Regions from separate parts of the Streptomyces sp. NPDC089799 genome, predicted to be linked through region 2. Evidence: riboswitches for the same ligand, from Rfam matches in the RefSeq annotation. Region 2 holds a riboswitch; each other region holds the start of a gene.

What was found. A riboswitch is a leader RNA that binds a small molecule or an ion and turns the genes downstream of it on or off. The one in region 2 is predicted to bind cyclic di-AMP.
Positions count from the first base shown of each region.
Region 1: linked by a shared signal. The riboswitch ahead of AB0O36_RS00490 (peptidoglycan DD-metalloendopeptidase family protein) and the one ahead of AB0O36_RS02465 (LysM peptidoglycan-binding domain-containing M23 family metallopeptidase) in region 2 are both predicted to bind cyclic di-AMP.
Region 3: linked by a shared signal. The riboswitch ahead of AB0O36_RS13970 (transglycosylase family protein) and the one ahead of AB0O36_RS02465 (LysM peptidoglycan-binding domain-containing M23 family metallopeptidase) in region 2 are both predicted to bind cyclic di-AMP.

Region 1 is NZ_JBFBGR010000001.1:129,759-136,771, forward strand. Features, by position in the region: gene AB0O36_RS00475 (DNA topoisomerase IV subunit A) at 1-487, opposite strand, end outside; gene AB0O36_RS00480 (pitrilysin family protein) at 741-2,114, shown strand; gene AB0O36_RS00485 (pitrilysin family protein) at 2,135-3,502, shown strand; cyclic di-AMP (ydaO/yuaA leader) riboswitch at 3,776-3,937, shown strand; gene AB0O36_RS00490 (peptidoglycan DD-metalloendopeptidase family protein) at 3,950-4,735, shown strand; gene AB0O36_RS00495 (GntR family transcriptional regulator) at 4,932-5,582, shown strand; gene AB0O36_RS00500 (HPr family phosphocarrier protein) at 6,029-6,310, opposite strand; gene AB0O36_RS00505 (GNAT family N-acetyltransferase) at 6,497-7,013, shown strand, end outside.
Region 2 is NZ_JBFBGR010000002.1:167,598-174,610, forward strand. Features, by position in the region: gene AB0O36_RS02445 (1-hydroxy-2-methyl-2-butenyl 4-diphosphate reductase) at 1-210, shown strand, start outside; gene hpnH (adenosyl-hopene transferase HpnH) at 216-1,244, shown strand; gene AB0O36_RS02455 (aspartate aminotransferase family protein) at 1,241-2,632, shown strand; gene AB0O36_RS02460 (tyrosine-protein phosphatase) at 2,718-3,524, opposite strand; cyclic di-AMP (ydaO/yuaA leader) riboswitch at 3,777-3,940, shown strand; gene AB0O36_RS02465 (LysM peptidoglycan-binding domain-containing M23 family metallopeptidase) at 3,945-4,925, shown strand; gene AB0O36_RS02470 (SGNH/GDSL hydrolase family protein) at 5,102-5,896, shown strand; gene AB0O36_RS02475 (MBL fold metallo-hydrolase) at 6,059-7,013, shown strand, end outside.
Region 3 is NZ_JBFBGR010000010.1:201,826-208,838, reverse strand. Features, by position in the region: gene AB0O36_RS13995 (NAD(P)/FAD-dependent oxidoreductase) at 1-64, opposite strand, end outside; gene AB0O36_RS13990 (Ppx/GppA phosphatase family protein) at 455-1,396, opposite strand; gene AB0O36_RS13985 (DUF501 domain-containing protein) at 1,393-1,971, opposite strand; gene AB0O36_RS13980 (septum formation initiator family protein) at 2,024-2,506, opposite strand; gene eno (phosphopyruvate hydratase) at 2,659-3,945, opposite strand; gene AB0O36_RS13970 (transglycosylase family protein) at 4,295-5,032, opposite strand; cyclic di-AMP (ydaO/yuaA leader) riboswitch at 5,036-5,212, opposite strand; gene AB0O36_RS13965 (transglycosylase family protein) at 5,488-6,717, opposite strand; gene AB0O36_RS13960 (cytochrome P450) at 6,861-7,013, opposite strand, start outside.

The DNA of each region.
Region 1 (7,013 bases), on a different contig from region 2:
GGCCGTCGTAGTTCGGCGTGAAATCGACCGTGTCCTCGTCGATGGACTCCGTCATCAGCGAGGTCGCGTCGGCCATCCGGCACTCGGTGTACCGCATCGCGGCCGGCGGGTCGTCATTGCCCAGCGAACCGAAGTTGCCGTGGCCGTCGACCAGGGGCACCCGCATGGAGAAGGGCTGCGCCATGCGCACCAGGGCGTCGTAGATCGACGCGTCGCCGTGCGGGTGCAGCTTGCCCATGACCTCGCCGACGACGCGGGCGCACTTGACGTATCCCCGGTCGCGGCGCAGGCCCATCTCGTTCATCTGGTACACGATCCGGCGGTGCACCGGCTTCAATCCGTCCCGCGCGTCCGGCAGGGCGCGCGAGTAGATCACCGAGTACGCGTACTCGAGGAAGGAGCCCTGCATTTCGTCGACGACGTCGATGTCGAGGATCTTCTCCTCGAAATCCTCCGGCGGCGGGGTCTTCGTGCTGCGGCGGGCCATCGCTGCGGCGCTCCTTACCAAGACGGGACGGGGGTCTGACGCGGACCATTGTGGCCCCCAGCACCGACAACGCCGACCCCGACCCAGGCGGAGTCGCCCTCGGGGGCTGCTCTGCGGCTCGTTGCGGGGGCATTCCGGGGGCCGCCCGGCGGAGTCGCCGGACACCGGGAACTTCTCCGGATGTCGGTGCGCTTGCATACAGTGACAGGTCTGACAGGAATCTCAGCATCGCCATCGAAGGGACCACATGCCCATGGGTCACACGGCCACCGAGCAGACCGCCTCCGGCGGCCTGACAGCGACCGAGCACCGGCTGGCCAACGGCCTGCGCGTGGTGCTCTCCGAGGACCACCTGACCCCGGTGGCCGCGGTCTGCCTGTGGTACGACGTCGGCTCCCGGCACGAAGTCAAGGGGCGTACCGGTCTGGCTCACCTCTTCGAGCACCTGATGTTCCAGGGCTCGGCGAGCGTGAAGGGCAACGGCCACTTCGAGCTCGTCCAGGGCGCCGGCGGCTCGCTCAACGGCACCACCAGCTTCGAGCGCACCAACTACTTCGAGACGATGCCCACCCACCAGCTGGAGCTCGCGCTGTGGCTGGAGGCGGACCGGATGGGCTCGCTGCTGGCCGCCCTGGACGACGAGTCCATGGAGAACCAGCGCGACGTGGTGAAGAACGAGCGCCGCCAGCGGTACGACAACGTGCCGTACGGCACCGCCTTCGAGAAGCTGACGGCCATGGCCTACCCCGAGGGCCACCCGTACCACCACACCCCGATCGGCTCGATGGCCGACCTGGACGCGGCCTCCCTGGAGGACGCCCGCACGTTCTTCCGCACCTACTACGCGCCGAACAACGCGGTGCTCTCGGTCGTCGGCGACATCGACCCCGAGCAGACCCTCGCCTGGATCGAGAAGTACTTCGGCAGCATCCCCGCGCACGACGGCAAGCAGCCGCCGCGCGACGGCACCCTCCCCGAGACCATCGGCGAGCAGCTGCGCCAGGAGCTCGTCGAGGAGGTGCCCGCCCGGGCCCTGATGGCCGCCTACCGGCTGCCCCACGACGGCACCCGCGAGTGCGATGCCGCCGACGTGGCCCTGACCATCCTGGGCGGGGGAGAGTCCTCCCGCCTCCACAACCGCCTGGTGCGCCGTGACCAGACGGCCGTCGCGGCCGGGTTCGGCATGCTGCGCCTGGCCGGCGCGCCCTCCCTGGGCTGGCTGGACGTCAAGTTCTCCGGTGGGGTCGAGATCCCCGCCATCGAGGCCGCCGTGGACGAGGAGCTCGCCCGGTTCGCCGCCGAGGGCCCCACGGCCGAGGAGATGGAGCGCGCCCAGGCCCAGCTGGAGCGCGAATGGCTGGACCGGCTCGGCACGGTGGCCGGGCGCGCCGACGAACTCTGCCGGTTCGCGGTGCTGTTCGGCGACCCCCAGCTGGCGCTGACCGCCGTCAAGCGGGTCCTGGACATCACCGCCGAGGAGGTGCAGGCCGTGGCCGCCGCCCGGCTGCGCCCCGACAACCGGGCGGTGCTGGCCTACGAGCCGCTCACCGCGGAAGCCGGCGAGGCCGCCGATGCCGCTGACGCCGCCGATGCCGGGAACGACGAGAACGAGGGGGCGGAGCAGTGAGCGACACCGCAGCCGTCACGATGACCTTCCACCCGCAGCCGCAGGCCGGCGCGCCCAAGCCGTGGGCCTTCCCCGCCCCCGAGCGCGGCACCCTGCCCAACGGCCTGACCGTGCTCCGCTGCCACCGCCCCGGCCAGCAGGTGGTGGCCGTCGAGATCTTCCTCGACGCCCCGCTGGACGCCGAGCCCCAGGGACTGGACGGCGTGGCCGCGATCATGGCGCGGGCCCTGTCCGAGGGCACCGACAAGCACTCCGCCGAGGAGTTCGCGGCCGCGCTGGAGCGCTGCGGCGCCACCCTCGACGCGCACGCCGACCACCCCGGCGTCCGGGTCTCCCTGGAGGTCCCGGCCTCCCGGCTGCCCAAGGCGCTGGGCCTGCTCGCCGAGGCGCTGCGCGCCCCCGCCTTCGCCGACGGCGAGGTGGACCGCCTGGTCCGCAACCGCCTCGACGAGATCCCGCACGAGCTGGCCAACCCGCAGCGCCGGGCGGCCAAGCAGTTCTACAAGGAGCTGTTCCCGGCCGACCTCCGCATGTCCCGGCCCCGCCAGGGCACCGAGGAGACCGTCGCCCGGATCGACTCCGCCGCCGTACGCGCCTTCTACGAGGCCCACGTACGCCCCGCCACCGCCACCGCCGTGGTCGTCGGCGACTACACCGGCATCGACCTGGACGCGGTGCTGGCGGACACCCTGGGCGGCTGGACCGGCGGCACCGCCACGCCCCGCCCGGTGCCCCCGGTGACCGCCGACGACACCGGCCGCGTGATCATCGTGGACCGGCCCGGCGCGGTCCAGACGCAGCTGCTCCTCGGCCGGATCGGGCCGGACCGGCACGACCGCGTGTGGCCGGCCCAGGTGCTCGGCACGTACTGCCTGGGCGGCACCCTGACCTCCCGGCTGGACAAGGTGCTCCGCGAGGAGAAGGGCTACACCTACGGGGTGCGCGCCTTCGGGCAGGTGCTGCGGTCCACCCAGGAGGGCACCGGAGCGGCCATGCTGGCCATCAACGGCTCCGTGGACACCCCGAACACCGGTCCGGCCCTGCAGGACCTGTGGACGGTGCTGCGGACGCTCGCCGAGGGCGGCCTGACCGACGCCGAACGGGACGTGGCGGTGCAGAACCTGGTGGGCGTGGCCCCGCTGAAGTTCGAGACCGCGGCCTCCGTCGCGGGCACCCTCGCCGACCAGGTCGAGCAACAGCTCCCGGACGACTTCCAGGCGCAGTTGTACGCGCGGCTGGCCGAAACCGGCACCGTGGAGGCGACGTCGGCGGTCGTCAGCGCCTTCCCGGTGGACCGTCTGGTGACGGTGCTGGTCGGCGACGCGTCGCAGATCGCGGAGCCGGTCCGGGCGCTGGGCATCGGCGAGGTGACCGTGGTCGCCAACTGACCACGGCAACGGCCGGTTGAGCAAGGCCGGTTGGGCCCGTAGGCGCACCGCCGGACGGGTCCGGCCGCCGTCAACCGGGTTTCCGCTCAAGGGGTCCTGGCGGGTTGTCCGCCAGGGCCCCCTTGCGTCTCGAATGTCTGGTTTACGGGTGGGGTTGCCCGTATGTCGTGTGGCGTACGCAACAAAAACCCGTGTCCGTTTGGTGATCGAGTGATGATCCGCCTAGCGTCGGTCTCGCTGTCCGTCAGCTGCAACAGCCGCACCCGCGGCACCGGACAGCGATCGCCGAGTCCCCGTCAGGCGCGAGCCTGGGGAGCCGGGGACCCACATCAGTCCCTGGGGTGAATCGGACAGCCTTCCCCCCGGAGGCGTCCGTAGGAGACCTTCCTGCTCCGAACCCGTCAGCTAACCCGGTAGGCGAGAGGGAAGGAAAGGATCACCCTTTTCATGGGCACTCGTGGCGCCGGCAAGCACCGTGGTTCCAGCCGCCTGACGAAGAAGACCGCCGGCATAGCCGGGATCGCCGCCCTCGCCACCACCGGCGTCATCGGCTCCTTCGCCGCCCCGGCCTTCGCGGCCGACAACGACAGCACGGCGCCGGACCCGGGCCTGAACCACATCAGCATCGGTGACGACGCGGCCCTCGAGATCGAGGCCCAGGCCGACGCCCAGCAGTCCGCCGCCGAGGCCGCCGCCCTCAAGGCGCAGGCCGAGGCCGAGGCCAAGCAGCGGGCCGCCGAGGCCAAGCGCATGGCCGAGGTCCGGGTGAAGGCGGAGCGCGAGGCCAAGGAGCGCGCCGAGCGCGAGGCCGAGCGCAAGCGGCTGAACACCTTCGTCTCGCCGCTTGCCGACTCCTACGTCTCCACCCAGTACAAGGCCGGCGGCGGCATGTGGTCCTCCGGCAGCCACACCGGCATCGACTTCCACGCCTCCGAGGGCACCGTGGTCCGCGCCGTGGGCATGGGCACCGTCGTCGAGGCGGGCTGGGGCGGCGCCTACGGCAACAACGTGGTGATCAAGCACGCGGACGGCACCTACACCCAGTACGGCCACATGAAGTCGCTGAGCGTCCGCGTCGGCCAGCAGGTCGCCCCGGGCCAGCAGATCGGCCTGTCCGGCGACACCGGCAACTCCAGCGGCCCGCACCTGCACTTCGAGGCCCGGACCGGCGCCCAGTACGGCTCGGACATCAACCCGATCACGTACCTGCGCGGTCACGGCGTCACCGTCTGACCGGACGCGAGAACCCCGAGGAAGGCCCCGGCTCACCGAGCCGGGGCCTTCCTCCGTCTCCGGGCGGGGTCTCCGGTCCCTTGGGTTTCCCGTCCGTACTCGGAAATTCCCGCGCCCTGTCATACAGTTCTCGGATAGGTATCCGATCGGTACCGGTTTCGAAATCGGCGGCTCGCAATCAGGCGGAGGTCCGGTCTTGCGTATTCCTGCGCATGCGGTGTGTACGGCAATTCGCGACGACATCGTCACCGGTGTATTCGAGCCGGGCGGCAGACTCACCGAGGAACTGCTGGCCCGCCGGTACGGGGTCTCCCGGGTCCCGGTCCGCGAGGCGCTGCGCACCCTGGAGTCCGAGGGGTTCGTGATCACCCGGCGGCACGCGGGCGCGTGCGTGGCCGAGCCGACCGAACAGGAGGCGGCGGACCTGCTGGAGCTGCGGATGCTGCTGGAGCCGCTGGCCGCGGCCAGGGCGGCCCGGCGCCGTACGGACGCCCATCTGAAGGTGCTGCGGGGGCTGGTCAGGCTGGGCCAGGAGCGGGCCAGGCAGGGGCAGGGCGATGACCTGCGGGCACTGGGTGGCTGGTTCCACGAGACGCTGGCCCAGGCGTCCGCCAGCCCCGGCCTGATCTCGCTGCTGGCGCAGCTGAGGCACAAGGTCGCCTGGATGTTCGCGGTCCAGCCGCCGACCCGGCCGGTGGAGTCCTGGGCGGAGCGCGGCGCGATCGTGGACGCGGTGGCGCGGGGGGACGCGGAGCGCGCCCGAGCCCTGACGGCGGCGCACGCGGAGCGGGCGGAGGAGGGGTACCGGCCGCGGTGGCGGACGGCCCGGGCCGGGGCGGCGCGGTGAGGATTCCGCAACGTGCCGTCAACACGACGGGCGGCGGTATTTAACAATTCCGGTATACAAAGGGACGGCTGCCGCGGCCCGCACGGCGGCTTTTCCTGATGCCGGTAATTCGCGGAGCTCCGGGTGTTCTCATGGCACCTGCCCGCGCAGTTCGCCCGCGTTCGCGGAATAGTGCCCGGGGGAATTCTGGTGCCGATATCGGCGCCCCGCCGAGGTGTGGGCAGGCGTTCCGCGGGGCGATGGGGGTCCCCCTGCTCGAGCGGAGCCGAGAGCTTGGGGGAGGGTGGGCGCACCGGAACGCCGCTCCGCAGGCTCGCTCCCGCCCGGCCGAAGCCCCGCTCGGCGCCGGCACGCACACGGTCGGCCGCGGCGACACCGCACATGCCGGAGCCGCGGCTCCCGACCAAGCGGAGCCGCGGCTCAGGGGTGTGTGGGGACCCGGAGGGTCAGACCGTCTCGGGAAGCTCCTCGAGACCCTCGGCGACCAGCTTCGCCAGGCGGTCCAGCGCGACCTCCGCGCCCTCCGCCTCGGAGGCGAGCACGATCTCCTCGCCGCCCTGGGCGCCCAGGCCCAGCACCGCGAGCATGGAACCGGCGTTGACCGGGGTGCCGTCCGCCTTGGCGATCGTCACCGGGATGCCGGAAGCAGTCGCCGCACGGACGAAGATCGAGGCGGGACGAGCGTGCAGGCCCTCGGCCCAGCCGACGTTGACGCGGCGCTCTGCCATGGTGGTTGCCCTTCAGGTTCTGGCGGTTGTCTAGACCAGTCTCTCACGGCGTGCGGAATGCTCCGGCCGACCTCCGGCCCGCGCTCCCGCATCCCTGGACCTTCCCCAGCTTGCACCGCTTTGTCCCCTGTTGCCCAACACGCCGCGCGAGCGCTCACCAGCGCGTTCCGGCCTTAAGATCACCCCATGACCACCGCGTCGGATCCCTCGTACCCGGCCCACTGGGAAGCGGACGTCGTGCTGCGCGACGGCGGCACCGCCCGTATCCGCCCCATCACTCCCGAGGACGCCGACCGGTTGGTCAGCTTCTATGCGCAGGTGTCGGAGGAGTCGAAGTACTACCGGTTCTTCGCCCCGCACCCCCGGCTCTCCGACCGCCAGGTCCACCGCTTCACGCACCACGACTACGTGGACCGCGTCGGCCTCGCCGCCACCGTGGGCGGGGAGTTCATCGCCACCGTCCGCTACGACCGGATCGACGCGGACGGCCGCCCCGCCACCGCCCCCGCCGACCGGGCCGAGGTCGCCTTCCTGGTCCAGGACGCCCACCAGGGCCGCGGAGTGGCCTCCGTACTCCTCGAACACATCGGCGCGGTGGCCCGCGAACGCGGCATCCGCCGCTTCGTCGCCGAGGTGCTGCCCGCCAACATCAAGATGATCAAGGTGTTCAAGGACGTGGGGTACCAGCAGAAGCGGACCTTCG
Region 2 (7,013 bases):
TGGACGGCGGTGCACGGCCCGGCAGACCGGACGGCCGGCCCCGCCGGGAGGCAGGTCGTCGCGGCCGTCCGGGTGATCGTGGACGCCCCCGAGCACGAACTCGTCCGAATCGGCACGGTGCGCGGTGGAATATCGGCCTTCCGTGTTCTCCGTGCCGTACTGCCCGCTTTTTTCGACTGGCACCGTTCGTTGCTGCTCCCCAGGAGGTGAGCCAGATGGCCATGCCGCTGCGACAGTCCATCAGGGTCGGGACCTATCTCTTCGAACAGAAGCTCCGCAAGCGCGACAAGTTCCCTCTGATCGTCGAACTGGAGCCGCTCTACGCCTGCAACCTGAAGTGCGAGGGATGCGGCAAGATCCAGCACCCCGCCGGGGTGCTCAAGCAGCGCATGCCGGTCGCCCAGGCGGTCGGCGCAGTCCTGGAGTCCGGCGCGCCGATGGTGTCCATCGCCGGCGGCGAGCCGCTGATGCACCCGCAGATCCACGAGATCGTGCGCCAGTTGGTGGCCCGCCGGAAGTACGTCTTCCTGTGCACCAACGCCCTGCTGCTGCGCAAGAAGCTCGGGGACTTCACCCCCTCGCCCTATTTCGCCTTCGCCGTGCACATCGACGGCCTGCGCGAGCGGCACGACGAGTCGGTCGCCAAGGAGGGCGTCTTCGACGAGGCGGTGGCGGCCATCAAGGAGGCCAAGCGGCGCGGGTTCCGCGTCACCACCAACTCGACCTTCTTCAACACCGACACCCCCCAGACGGTCATCGAGGTCCTCAACTACCTCAATGACGACCTCCGGGTCGACGAAATGATGATCTCGCCCGCCTATGCCTACGAAAAGGCCCCCGACCAGGAACACTTCCTCGGTGTCGAACAGACCCGCGACCTGTTCCGCAAGGCATTCGCGGGCGGCAACCGGCGCCGCTGGCGCCTCAACCACTCCCCGCTGTTCCTGGACTTCCTGGAGGGCAAGGCCGATTTCCCGTGCACGGCCTGGGCCATCCCGAATTACTCCCTCTTCGGCTGGCAGCGCCCCTGCTATCTGATGAGCGACGGCTATGTGCCGACGTACCGGGAACTCGTCGAGGACACCGACTGGGAGGCGTACGGCCGCGGAAAGGACCCGCGCTGCGCGAATTGCATGGCGCACTGCGGGTACGAGCCGACCGCGGTCCTCGCCACCATGGGATCCCTGAAGGAATCCCTGCGCGCCGCCCGTGAGAGCGTCGCGGGGAACCGGGAGAAGCGGTGACCGGTGGGCCGGGGTTCGACCTCCGCGCCCTGCTGGCCGAACGGGGTGCGGAACGGTACGAACTGCACGACAGGCACCTGAACCACCAACTGCCCCGGATGCTCCGGACCATCGGCTTCGACAAGGTCTACGTACGGGCCGAGGGCGCCCACTTCTGGGACGAGGAGGGGAACGACTACCTGGACATGCTGGCCGGGTTCGGGGTGATGGGTCTGGGCCGGCACCACCCGGTGGTCCGGCGCGCCCTGCACGACGTACTCGACGCCCAGCTCGCCGACCTCACCCGCTTCGACTGCCAGCCGCTGCCCGGGCTGCTCGCCGAGAAGCTGCTCTCCCACAGCCCGCACCTGGAGCGGGTGTTCTTCGGGAACAGCGGGACGGAGGCGGTGGAGACGGCACTGAAGTTCGCCCGGTACGCCACCGGCCGGCCCAGGGTGCTCTACTGCGACCACGCCTTCCACGGGCTGACCGCCGGCTCGCTCTCGGTCAACGGGGAGAGCGGCTTCCGGGACGGTTTCGCCCCGCTGCTGCCCGACACGAGGATCACCCTGGGGGACCTGGCCGCGCTGGAGCGCGAGCTGCGCAAGGGCGACGTGGCGGCCTTCGTGGTGGAGCCGGTCCAGGGCAAGGGGGTGCACGCGGCACCGCCCGGCTTCCTGCTCGCGGCCCAGGAACTGCTGCACCGGCACAAGGCCCTGCTCATCGCGGACGAGGTGCAGACCGGGCTCGGACGTACCGGCGATTTCTACGCGTACCAGAACGAAAAGGGCGTGGAGCCGGATCTGGTGTGCGTGGCCAAGGCGCTCTCGGGTGGCTACGTGCCGGTCGGCGCCACCCTCGGCCGGGAGTGGATCTTCCGGAAGGTCTACTCGTCCATGGACCGGGTACTCGTCCACTCGGCCAGCTTCGGGTCCAACGCGCAGGCGATGGCGGCGGGCCTCGCGGTGCTCTCGGTCATGGAGGACGAGGGGATCGTGGAGCACGCCCGCAGGACGGGCGACCTGCTGCGCGGCCGGCTCGCCGCGATGGTGGACGAGTACGAGCTGCTGCACGAGGTCCGCGGGCGCGGCCTGATGATCGGCATCGAGTTCGGGCGTCCGTCCTCGCTCGGGCTGCGCAGCCGGTGGACGATGCTGCAGGCCGCCCGGAAGGGGCTGTTCGCCCAGATGGTGGTGGTTCCGCTGCTGCGGAAGCACCGGATCCTCACCCAGGTCTCCGGGGACCACCTGGAGGTCATCAAGCTCATTCCGCCGCTGATCGTGGACGAGCGGGACGTGGACCGGTTCGTCACGGCGTTCCGCGACGTCATGGACGAGGCGCACGGGGGCGGCGGGCTGATGTGGGAGTTCGGCCGGACGCTGGTGAAGCAGGCCGTCGCCAACCGGTGACGGCGGCCTGCTCCGGCGTGCCGGACGGTGCTGCCGGGCTGCGGCGCCGGACGGCGGTACCGTTCGGTGCTGCCGGGCGGGTGCGTCAGACGAGCAGCCGGGTCCGCAGGGTGTCGAGGGTCGAGGGCGTCAGCCCGAGGCCCTCGGCGAGGTAGCCGTCCACGCCGCCCCAGGTCCCGTCGATGGTGTCGAAGGCGGCCGTGAGGTACTCGGCGCGGGCGTCGAACAGCGGGGCGAGGAGCTCCGTCACCTCGGGCGGGCGGGTCTCCGGGGTGTCGCCGCTGCGCCGGATCCGGTAGCGGCGGTGCGGGGCGTTGGACTCCAGGTAGTCCGCCAGGATCGCCTCGCGCCCGACGCCCAGCGCGAGCAGGATCACGGCGATGGACACCCCCGCCCGGTCCTTCCCGGCCGCGCAGTGCAGCAGCGCCGACACGCTGTCCGAGGCCAGGGCGTGCACCACCCGGCTGTGCTCGGCGGTCCTGGCCAGGACCGACTGCCGGTACGAGCGGGCCATGCGTTCGGCGGCCCGGCCCTCGCCCAGCAGGGCGCGGAGCTGGGCGAGGTCGCCGTCGCGGACCATCTTCCAGAACTCCTTGCCGTCCGCCGGGTCGGAAAGGGGAATGTTGACGTTGCGGACACCCGGCAGTTCGACGTCGGGGCCCTCCAGCGCGCGGTCCGCTGCGTTGCGGAAGTCGAAGATCGTGTGGAGTTCGAGCGAGCCGAGAAACTCTGTATCGGTTTCGGTGGCATGCGCAAGATGTCCGCTTCGGAACAGAACTCCCGATCTGACCTTCCGTCCGTCGGAGGTCGACAGGCCGCCCACGTCACGGAAGTTACGCACTCCGGACAGTTCGGGCTCAGTGGACGAAGTGTCGGGTATCTGCTGGGTCACACGAACTCCTCCGCGTAGGTGGTGCCTCGTGAGCAGGATCATACGGTGACGTTGAGTGCCTGCCCGCGGAACTCCAATTCCCCACTCCGCAAGGGTGTTGTGACTCCCGAACGGACGCAGGGTGACCGGAATTCCGCTGATCAATTACCGCGGTGATTCATTGAGGGAATTCCTTGGCTTGTTCCGTGTGCCCGAACTGCATTACGGTCGGCCCCGATCCGGGTGGACCGCCTAATCCTGCCGCCGCCCGGTAATCCGCACCCGACCATTCACGCGTAAGGCAGGAGCGGGGGAACCAGGTTTGCCGCCGTTCCCGGATCTTCGATCCCGGACGGCTCGGGGTTAAGCCGTGATCCACGGCCGGACATCTCCAGTCCGAACCCGACAGCTCACCTCGCAGGCAACGGAGAGGAATGCGCCATGCCCGGAAAGGGTAAGCACCGCCGTCCCAAGTCCCGTCGGATATCGCGCGGTTTCGTCGCCGCCGGCACGGGCGGTGCGGCCCTCGCGCTCCCGCTGCTGGGTGCCGCGGCCGCGAACGCGGTCGAGCTCCCCGCCGCACGGACCACCGCGGAACTCCCCGCGCAGGCCCCGGCCGCGGCCGTCGCGGCGGTGCCGGCCTCGCTCCGGCAGGCGCCCTCCGTCTACACCGTCGAGCCCGGCGACTGCCTGTCGCAGATCGCCCAGGACCGGGACATCCCGGGCGGATGGCACCGGCTCTACGCAGACAACCGCGAGGCCGTCGGCTCCAACCCGTCGCTGATCCACCCCGGCCTGCGGCTCGCCCTGGGCGACGCCGGCGCCGGGCAGGCCGAGGCCCCGGCGGAGGCCCCGGCGGAAGCCCCTGCAGAGGAGGCCGCCCCCGAGCAGGACCTTTCCGAGGAGGCCGCCCCGGTCCCGCAGGCGGAAGCCCCGCAGGCGGCGTCCGCACAGGAGGCGTCCGGGCCGGCCCTGCAGGCCGCTCCCGCTCCGCAGGCCGCCGCCCCGGCGAGCGCCGCCGGCTTCGTGGCCCCGGTCATCGCCGGCATCAACACCCCCTACAAGGCGAGCGGCAGCATGTGGGCCAGCGGTACCCACACCGGTGTCGACTTCGGCGCGACCTTCGGCACCAGCGTCAAGGCGGTCGGCCCGGGCACCGTGGTCTCGGCCGGCTGGGCCGGCTCGTACGGCAACGAGGTCATCATCCGGCACGCCGACGGGCACTACTCGCAGTACGGCCACATGTCCCAGCTGTCCGTCTCGGCCGGCCAGACCGTCACCGCGGGCCAGGAGGTCGGCAAGGTCGGGTCCACCGGCAACTCCACCGGCCCGCACCTGCACTTCGAGATCCGCACCACGCCGAACTACGGCTCGGACATCGACCCGCTGGCCTACCTCCGCTCCAAGGGCGTCTCCGTCTGACGGAAGCCGCCGACGGCCGGAAGTCGCCGATGACCCGGGCCGGGATTCCGAGGGGGATTCCCGGCCCCGGTCACGCGCCGGAACGTATTCCACCGGTTCGGGTGGCAAAGATCACGGCCCGTCAACCCCTGGCTACGGTCGCGTAGGTCACAGGTGTCGGGGAAAAATAAGTCGGCGTGGCAGGCGACGATTCGACGAACTCGACATTTCAGACCATTGGCTCGTACGCGGCGCTCGGGGACAGCTTCACGGAGGGTGTGGGGGACCCCGGACCGGGGGACACCTTCGTCGGCTGGGCCGACCGGCTCGCCGTACTCCTGGCCGACCGACGCGACGAGCACGACTTCCGCTACGCCAACCTCGCCGTACGGGGGCGGCTGCTGGACCAGATCGTGGCGGAGCAGGTGCCGCGGGCCAAGGAGCTCGCGCCCGACCTGGTCAGCTTCTGTGCCGGCGGCAACGACATCATCCGGCCGGGCAGCGACCCGGACGACGTGGCCGAGCGGTTCGAGGCGGCCGTGGCCGACCTCACCTCCTCCGTCGGCCTGGTCATGATCACCACCGGTTTCGACACCCGCGAGATGCCCGTGCTCCGGCACCTGCGCGGCAAGGTGGCGACGTACACCGCGCACGTCCGCTCCATCGCGGACCGCTACGGCTGCCCGGTGCTCGACCTCTGGTCGCTGAAGTCCGTCCAGGACCGCCGCGCCTGGGACGAGGACCGGCTGCACCTTTCCCCCGAGGGCCACACCCGGGTCGCCCTGCGCGCCGCCCAGGTGCTCGGCCTGGAGGTCCCGGCCGACCCCGACCAGCCGTGGCCGCCCACGGCGCCGCGCGGCTCGGCGGAGGTCACCCGCGACAACATCCACTGGGCGCGCGAGCACCTGGTGCCCTGGATCGGGCGCCGGCTGCGCGGCGAATCCTCCGGGGACCACGTGGAACCCAAGCGGCCCGACCTGCTGCCCCTGTGACCTGGGGCACGGGGGCCGCCGGCGGAATCCTCCGGGGTGGGTGTGCGTTGGGAAGGGCAGAGTACGTACGTCGAACGCGCAGTGCGTACGTTGAACGTCGGGGACGTACGGAAGGAACGTACGGCCCGACCGCCCCACCTGCCCACCGTCCCAGGAGGCGCCTTGACCGGCTCCCGTCCCCCGCGTCCGCGGCTTCGTGACATGCGGCCCGAAGCCTTCGGCGCGGATCCGTCCGGCGCACGGCTGGAGCGGATCCGCCGCTCCCCGAACTTCGCCGACGGCGTCTTTCAGAACCCGGTCGGGGCCCGGACCCGGCCCTCCGGCTCCATGCTGGAATTCGCCAGGGTCTATTTCCAGAGGGAGAGCCGGATCCGGCGGGCTCCCCGTGAGAGCATCCCGGTCCACCCGACCACCCTGGCCGACCTGGCGAAGCCGCCGGCCACCGGCCTGCGGCTGACCTGGATGGGGCACTCCGGCGTGCTCGCCGAGATCGACGGCCGGCGGGTGCTGTTCGACCCGGTCTGGGGGGAGCGGTGCTCGCCCTTCCCCTTCGCCGGGCCGAAACGACTGCATCCGGTGCCGGTCCCGCTGGCCGCGCTGGGCCCGGTGGACGCCGTGGTGATCTCCCACGACCACTACGACCACCTGGACCTGCCGACGATCAAGGCTCTGGCCGGCACGGACACGGTCTTCGCCGCCCCGCTCGGGGTCGGCGCCCACCTGGAGCACTGGGGCGTGTCCGCCGACCGGATCCGCGAGCTCGACTGGAACGAGACCACCAAGATCGCCGGGCTGGCGCTCACCGCGACCCCGGCCCGCCACTTCTGCGGCCGCGGCCTGCGCAACCAGCAGCACACCCTGTGGGCCTCCTGGGTGGTCGCGGGCGACGAGCACCGCATCTACCACAGCGGGGACACCGGCTACTTCCCCGGCTTCGAGGACATCGGGGCCGAACACGGCCCGTTCGACGCCACCATGATCCAGATCGGCGCGTACAGCGAGTACTGGCCGGACATCCACATGACCCCGGAGGAAGGCGTCCGGGCCCACCTCGACCTCCAGGGCGGCACCCCGCACGGGGTCCTGCTGCCGATCCACTGGGGCACCTTCAACCTGG
Region 3 (7,013 bases), on a different contig from region 2:
CCGCGTACAGGCCTACGTACCCACCGCCTACTACGAGGATCCTGGGACGCTCCGTGGTGCTCATGGAACGAGTATCCAGCACCCGGTAGGGGGACGCTCGTGAGCCCCTTCACAAGAAGAGGTGGACCCTCTGCTACACTGCGCGGCCCACGTGACCCAGGTCATGGTGCACAACGGGAACCAAGGTGTAACGGGAGTCGTTGGACACCAGGCCTGAACTGGCCTCTAAGGCCGAAAGTGGAGTGGACCACTGGCCTTGGTGGGTACCTCTGACGCGGATCCGGTGGCGTCCGTCGTTCGTACGAACGGGGTCCGAAAAGGGCCTGAGGGGCCCCTCGGGGCCCTCAAGTGCCCCTCCGGGGGCCCATCAGGCCCTTTTTCCTTGTGAAGAACTTCACGAAGTTTCTCCGGCGGGCGGGCCGAAAGTCCCGCCCACCGTCCATTTCAAGGTGATTCAGGCGACCGACCAGGCGATTCCATCGAGGATGTCGTGCTCCGACACCACGACCTCATGGGCACCGATGCGCTCCATGATCGCCAGCAGGACCAGCGAACCGGCGCCGATCACGTCCACCCGGCCCGGGTGCATGACCCCGATCGCGGCGCGCTCGGCGTGCGTCGAGGTGAGCATCCGCCCGGTGATCTCGCGGACCTGCTCGATGGAGACCCGGGAGTGGTGGATCCGCGCCGAGTCGTACTCCGGCAGCTCCTGCGCGATCCCGGCGACCGTGGTCACCGAGCCGGCCAGGCCGACCAGGGTGCGGGCCTCGGACAGCGGCACCGTCTCCGCGGCCAGGTCCAGGGCGGCCTCGATGTCCGCCCGCATGGCCGCGACCTGCTCCTCGGTGGGCGGGTCGGTGATCTGCTCGTCCACGACCAGGTGCCGCTCGGTCATCCGTACGCAGCCCACGTCGACCGAGCGCGCGGCCCGGACGTGCTCCTCGCCGACCACGAACTCGGTCGAGCCGCCGCCGATGTCCACGACCAGGAAGGGCTGGTCGAGGTGCTCGGTGCCGGCCAGTTCCCTGGTGGCGCCGGTGAAGGAGAACTCCGCTTCCTGCTCGCCGGAGATCACCTCGGGCTCCACGCCCAGGATCTCCTTGACGCCCTGGACGAACTCGTCCCGGTTCTCGGCGTCCCGGGAGGCCGAGGTGGCCACGAAGCGGATCCGCTCGGCCCCCAGCTCCTTGATCACGGCCGCGTACTCGCGGCAGGCCGCGAAGGTCCGCTCCAGGGCCTCCGGGGCCAGCCGACCGGTCCGGTCCACGCCCTGGCCCAGCCGGACGATGGTCATCCGGCGGTCGAGCTCGACCAGCTCACCGGTGGCCCGGTCGCAGTCGGCGACCAGCAGGCGGATGGAATTGGTACCGCAGTCGATACCGGCGACCCGCGTCATGCCTGCTCCCCCGTGGCCTCTGCCTGCGCTTCCTGCTCTTCCTGCTCTGCCTGCTTCTCCCCGCACGGGGTGACGCAGGGGCCCTTGGCCCACCACTCGGGCAGCATGGCCAGGGCCTCGTCACCGAACGGGTTCACGCCCGGGCCGGCCGCCAGCGAGTGGCCGACCAGCACGTGCAGGCACTTGACCCGGTCCGGCATGCCGCCGGCGCTCGGGAAGCCCTGGAGCACCTCGATGGCGTCCCGGCGCTCGATGTAGTCCTCGTGCGCGGCCCGGTAGGCCGCGGCCAGCTCCGGGTCCTCGGCGAGCCGGGCCTGCATCTCCTTCATCACGCCGTTGGCCTCCAGCGTGCCGATCGCGGAGGCGGCGCGCGGGCAGGTCAGGTAGTACAGCGTGGGGAAGGGGGTGCCGTCGGGGAGACGGGGGGCCGTCTCCACCACGTCCGGCTGACCGCACGGGCAGCGGTGCGCGATGGCACGGAGCCCGCGCGGCGGTCGGCCGAGCTGCTGCTGGAACGCCTCGATGTCGGCGGCGGTCGGCTCGGTCCGGTCGGTCTGGGGCGGGGGCGTCTGCATGCCTGAGGGAATCTCTTCGTTCGCGGTCGGTCGGGTCGGTCGGTGTCGTGCTTCAGCCGGCGTCGGGGCGGTCGGCCTTGTCCACGCCGTCCCAGACGTTCGAGTACCAGGGGCGGTCGGCCGCGCCGTGCTCGGTGCGGCGCCGCTCCTCGTCCTCGGCGTCCGGGTCGGCCATCGTGTACCCGATCTCCCCCGGCTGGACGAAGTGCAGGTGCTTGCGCGCCTGCTGCTTCACATAGGCCGGGTCCTGCCAGCGGGCCTTCTCGTCCCGGAGCTCCTCGAGGCGCTGGCGCGCCTCGTCGGCGGTCCGCTGCTGCTCGGAGATCTCCGAGCGCTGGGAGACGTACTGGCGCATCGGGTACGCGAGGGCGACGACCAGCGTACAGAGGACGAGGACCAGCAGGGCGGCGCGGCCGGTGAGCCGGCTGCGGCGGACCTGACGGCGCGACTGCGAGCGGTAGACGTGGGCTGCGGTGCGCTCGCCGAGCTGCTTGAGCCTGGTCGCGGTGGAGAACCGGTCCCGGTTCCCGGCCATGTCGCGCCTCCCCTTATTACGCAGTACGTCCCCGCACACGGTACGGGACCGAGTGCGGGGACGTAGGGAGGCTCAGGGACTGTCAGCCCCCGGAGGCCATGCGACTGTCAGCCCCGGAAGGCACAGCCCTTGAAGGCCCGGCCCTTGAAGGCTCAGCCCTTGAAGCGCGGGAAGGCGCTGCGGCCCGCGTACACGGCGGCGTCGTCGAGGATCTCCTCGATGCGCAGCAGCTGGTTGTACTTGGCGACGCGCTCGGAGCGGGCCGGGGCGCCGGTCTTGATCTGGCCGCAGTTGGTGGCGACGGCGAGGTCGGCGATGGTGACGTCCTCGGTCTCGCCGGAGCGGTGGGACATCATGCACTTGAAGCCGCTGCGCTGGGCGAGCTCGACGGCGTCCAGGGTCTCGGTCAGCGAACCGATCTGGTTCACCTTCACGAGCAGGGCGTTGGCGGTGCCCTCCTCGATGCCGCGGGCCAGGCGCTCCGGGTTGGTGACGAACAGGTCGTCACCGACGAGCTGGACCTTGGCGCCGAGCTTCTCGGTGATGACCTTCCAGCCGGCCCAGTCGTCCTCGAACAGCGGGTCCTCGATGGAGACGAGCGGGTACGCGGAGACGAGCTCCTCGTAGTACTCGGTCATCTCGGCGGCCGAGCGGGCCTGGCCCTCGAAGTTGTACTTGCCGTCCTTGTAGAACTCGGACGCGGCGACGTCGAGCGCGAGCGCGATGTCCTTGCCCGGGACGTAGCCGGCCTGCTTGATGGCCTCGAGGATGAGGTCCAGGGCCTCGCGGTTGGAGCCGAGGTTCGGGGCGAAGCCGCCCTCGTCGCCGAGGCCGGTGGACAGGCCCTTGCCCTTCAGCACGGACTTGAGGGTGTGGTAGACCTCGGTGCCCCAGCGCAGGGCCTCGGAGAAGGACTCCGCGCCGATCGGCGCGATCATGAACTCCTGGATGTCCACGTTGGAGTCGGCGTGCGACCCGCCGTTGAGGATGTTCATCATCGGAACGGGCAGCAGGTGCGCGTTCGGGCCGCCGAGGTAGCGGAACAGGGGCAGGTCGGAGGCCTCGGACGCGGCGTGCGCCACGGCCAGGGAGACGCCGAGGATGGCGTTGGCGCCCAGGGAGCCCTTGTTGTCGGTGGCGTCCAGGTCGAACATGGCCTGGTCGATCAGCCGCTGCTCGGTGGCGTCGTAGCCGACCAGCTCCGGGCCGATCTGCTCGATGACGGCGAGGACGGCCTTCTCGACGCCCTTGCCCTGGTAGCGGTTGGGGTCCCCGTCACGGAGCTCAATGGCCTCGAAGGCACCGGTGGAGGCACCCGAGGGGACTGCAGCACGGCCGGTGCTGCCGTCGTCGAGGCCAACCTCGACCTCGACCGTGGGGTTGCCTCGGGAGTCCAGGATTTCCCGGGCTACGACGACGTCGATGGACGGCACGAGCATCTCCTTCTGGGATGTGACGCTAGGTGTGCGGCGGCATCGGGGGCCGTGGCACGACCCCTGCCGGACTAGAGCCTAACCGGAGCCGGGGTTCGGCCGGTCGACCGCCCGGGTCCTGGGACGAAAAAGGGCCCGAATACCTGCCTACCCGGACATACGGCCCCGACGGGGGTCTTCCGCGGTTGGATCCGGGGCGGGTCCGGGGCGGGTCCGGGGCGGGATCGGGGCGGCTCCGGGGCGGTCCGGAGCGGCCCCGGGGAGGTCCGCACTCACACGACCGCCCGGCGCGTCGGGGACGCGCCGGGCGGGTGTCCTGCCGCCGGGAAGGCGGCGGGAAGGATTCGAGCAGACGTCAGGAAAGCTTCAGCTTCTGACCCGGGAAGATCAGGTCGGCGTCCGAGACGATGTCCTTGTTGAGGTCGTACAGCTTCTCCCAGCCACCCTGCACGTGCTGGGTGTCGGCGATCGCGCCGAGGGTGTCGCCGGTCTGGACCTCGTAGGAGCCGTTGCCGGTCTTCGGCGCGGCCGGGGCCGGGGTGGCCGGCGTGGCCGGCTTGGCGGCGGGACGGGTCGGGGCCGGGGTCGTCGAGCGCTCGGACCGGGTGACGGTCTCGGTGCGCTTCGTCTCCTTCTTCGGCTGCGCCTTGCGGGTCTCCGGCTTGGCCTTGGTGGAGGAGCCGTTCGAGCCGCCGCCGGAGGAACCGCCGCCGTTGTAGGCGGAGTTGGTCAGGCCCTTGCCGCAGTGCGGCCAGGCGCCCTTGCCCTGGCTCTTGAGGACCTTCTCGGCCACGGCTATCTGCTGCGACTTGCTGGCCTGGTTGGCCTGCGAGGCGTAGCTCTTGCCGCCGAACGCCGCCCAGGTGGAGGCGGAGAACTGCAGGCCGCCGTAGTAGCCGTTGCCGGTGTTGATCGACCAGTTGCCGCCGGACTCGCACTTGGCGACGGCGTCCCACTGGGAGCCGGTGGCGGCGTTCGCGGTGCCCGCGGCCATCAGCGGGGCGGCGATCGCGGCACCGGTGACACCGGCGAGCGTGACGATGCGGGTGGCCTTCGAGGCGCGACGGTGCTTGCCCTTGCCGGAAAGCAGCATGGAACTTCTCCTCACCGACGCCTGCGAGGTGAGCTGTCGGGTTCGGGCGGATGAGTTGCCCGGCCTCGCGTCCTAGCGCGTGGCTTTACCCCTAGCCGGTCGGTGACCATCGGTCAGAACGGTCGCGTCCCGGCGGAAAACCTGTGGTTCCCCCGCTCCTGCCTTCGGCGCTTGCGCGACGACTGTTCCCTCCGCCCGCCGGCAGGACTCGGCGATGCGGTCGAAGGGGCCCGCGGTGGCGAGCGATTCAGAAGGTAGACAGGTCCCGCCCGGATGTTCAATCGGGGTTCCGAGCCGGAAACGGCCCCTACTTGCGCCCCCCGGAGGGGTGTTTGCGCAGGTGAGGGGCCACTTCGCGGAAGGTCACAGGTAGGACACGCCAGTTGACGGGAAGAGACGCATGTCTCATTCGAACGAAACGGACATTGATCCCTTTCCGGTCGCCCGAACTGGCCCTATTTTGCGGTTACATCCAGTTTCTGACCCGGCTTGATGAGGTCCGCGTCGGTGCCGATGACCTGCTCGTTGGCCTGGTAGAGCGCCTTTGCGCCGCCCTTCACGCCCTTGGCGTCCGCGATGCTCGTCAGGCTGTCGCCGGCCTTGACCGTGTAGCTGCCGCCGGACTGCGGGGCGGACGTGCCCGAGGGGGCGGGAGTCTCGACCGCGGGGGTCCCCCGGTGGCGTCCGGTGCCCGCCTCGGGGTCGGTCTGCGCGGTTCCGCCGTTCTGCGCGGCGGCGGCTGACGGATCGGCGGACGGGGTCGCCGACGGGTCCGCGGTCGTGGTGGAGGCGTTGGAGGCGTTGGAGGCGTTCACGGTGCCCTGGGCGCCGGGCGTGGCGCCGGGAGTGGCGCCCGGGGTCGCGGGGCCCGACGGGTCCGCCGGGGTGGTCGGCGTACCGGGGGTGGTCGGGACGGCCGGAGTGTTCGGATTGCCGGGAGTACCCGGAGTGCCCGGAGTGTTCGGATTGCCGGGAGTGACCGAACCGTCAGGAGTGCCGGGAGTGACCGGAGTCGTCGGCGCGGTGGGCGTGATCGGCGGTGCCGTCGGGTTGCCCGTGAACGGCGGCGTGGTCGGAGCGGTCGGGTCCGGCTGCTGACCGGGCGGCAGCGTGGCCGCCGGGGCGGTGGGCTCCACGGTCGGGGGCATCGGCGCCGGCATGGCCGGAACGCCGGGCATGAACACCCCTCCCGGGGTCACGGCGGGCTCGTCCTGCCCGCTCGCCTCGTAGCGGTTCTGCTCCGCCTGCGCCTTGGCCTCGGCCTGCCGCTCGGCCCGGGTCTGACCCGGGTCCACCTGGGCGGCCGGCGCGTTCCGGTCCAGCCCGGCCTGCTCGGCGCAGGCCCCGAATGCCTGCGGCCCCTCGGCGGCCAGCACCCGCTCCGCGATGGATATCTGCTGGGAGCGGCTGGCCAGGTCGGCGCGCTGGGCGTAGTCGAGACCGCCGGCGCGCTCCCACTGGTCCTGGGTGAACTGGAGTCCGCCGTACGCGCCTCCGCCGGGGTTCGCGCTCCAGCTGCCGCCGCTCTCGCAGTCGGCCACCCGGTCCCAGGTGCCTGTGTCGGCGGCGGAGGCACTGGTGGCGGCGAGCAGCGGCAGCGCGAGCGCGGAGCCGGTGACTCCGGCGGCTACGACGAAGGCGGGAGCCTGGCGGGGCCTACGGTGACGGCCGTTCCCGGAACGCATGAGGGTGGACCTTTCGCGTGACGGCGGGGAGGTGACGTGGAACCTAGCGCTCCCCGAACGTCTGTCACAAGTCGATGCAGCGCAGATCACGCGAAGGTCACATTGCTGATGGCATGTCAGGAAACGGGTTGACCTCGGGTCAGTTAATTACGGGGAGTGAAGCGAACCGGAAGGGTGCGCAGGCCACGCATGATCAGCCCGCCGCGCCAGCGCAGCTCGGCAGGGTCCACCGCGAGCTCCAGATCCGGAATCCGCGTCAGCAAACTCGCCAGCGCCGTCTGCCCCTCCAGCCGGGC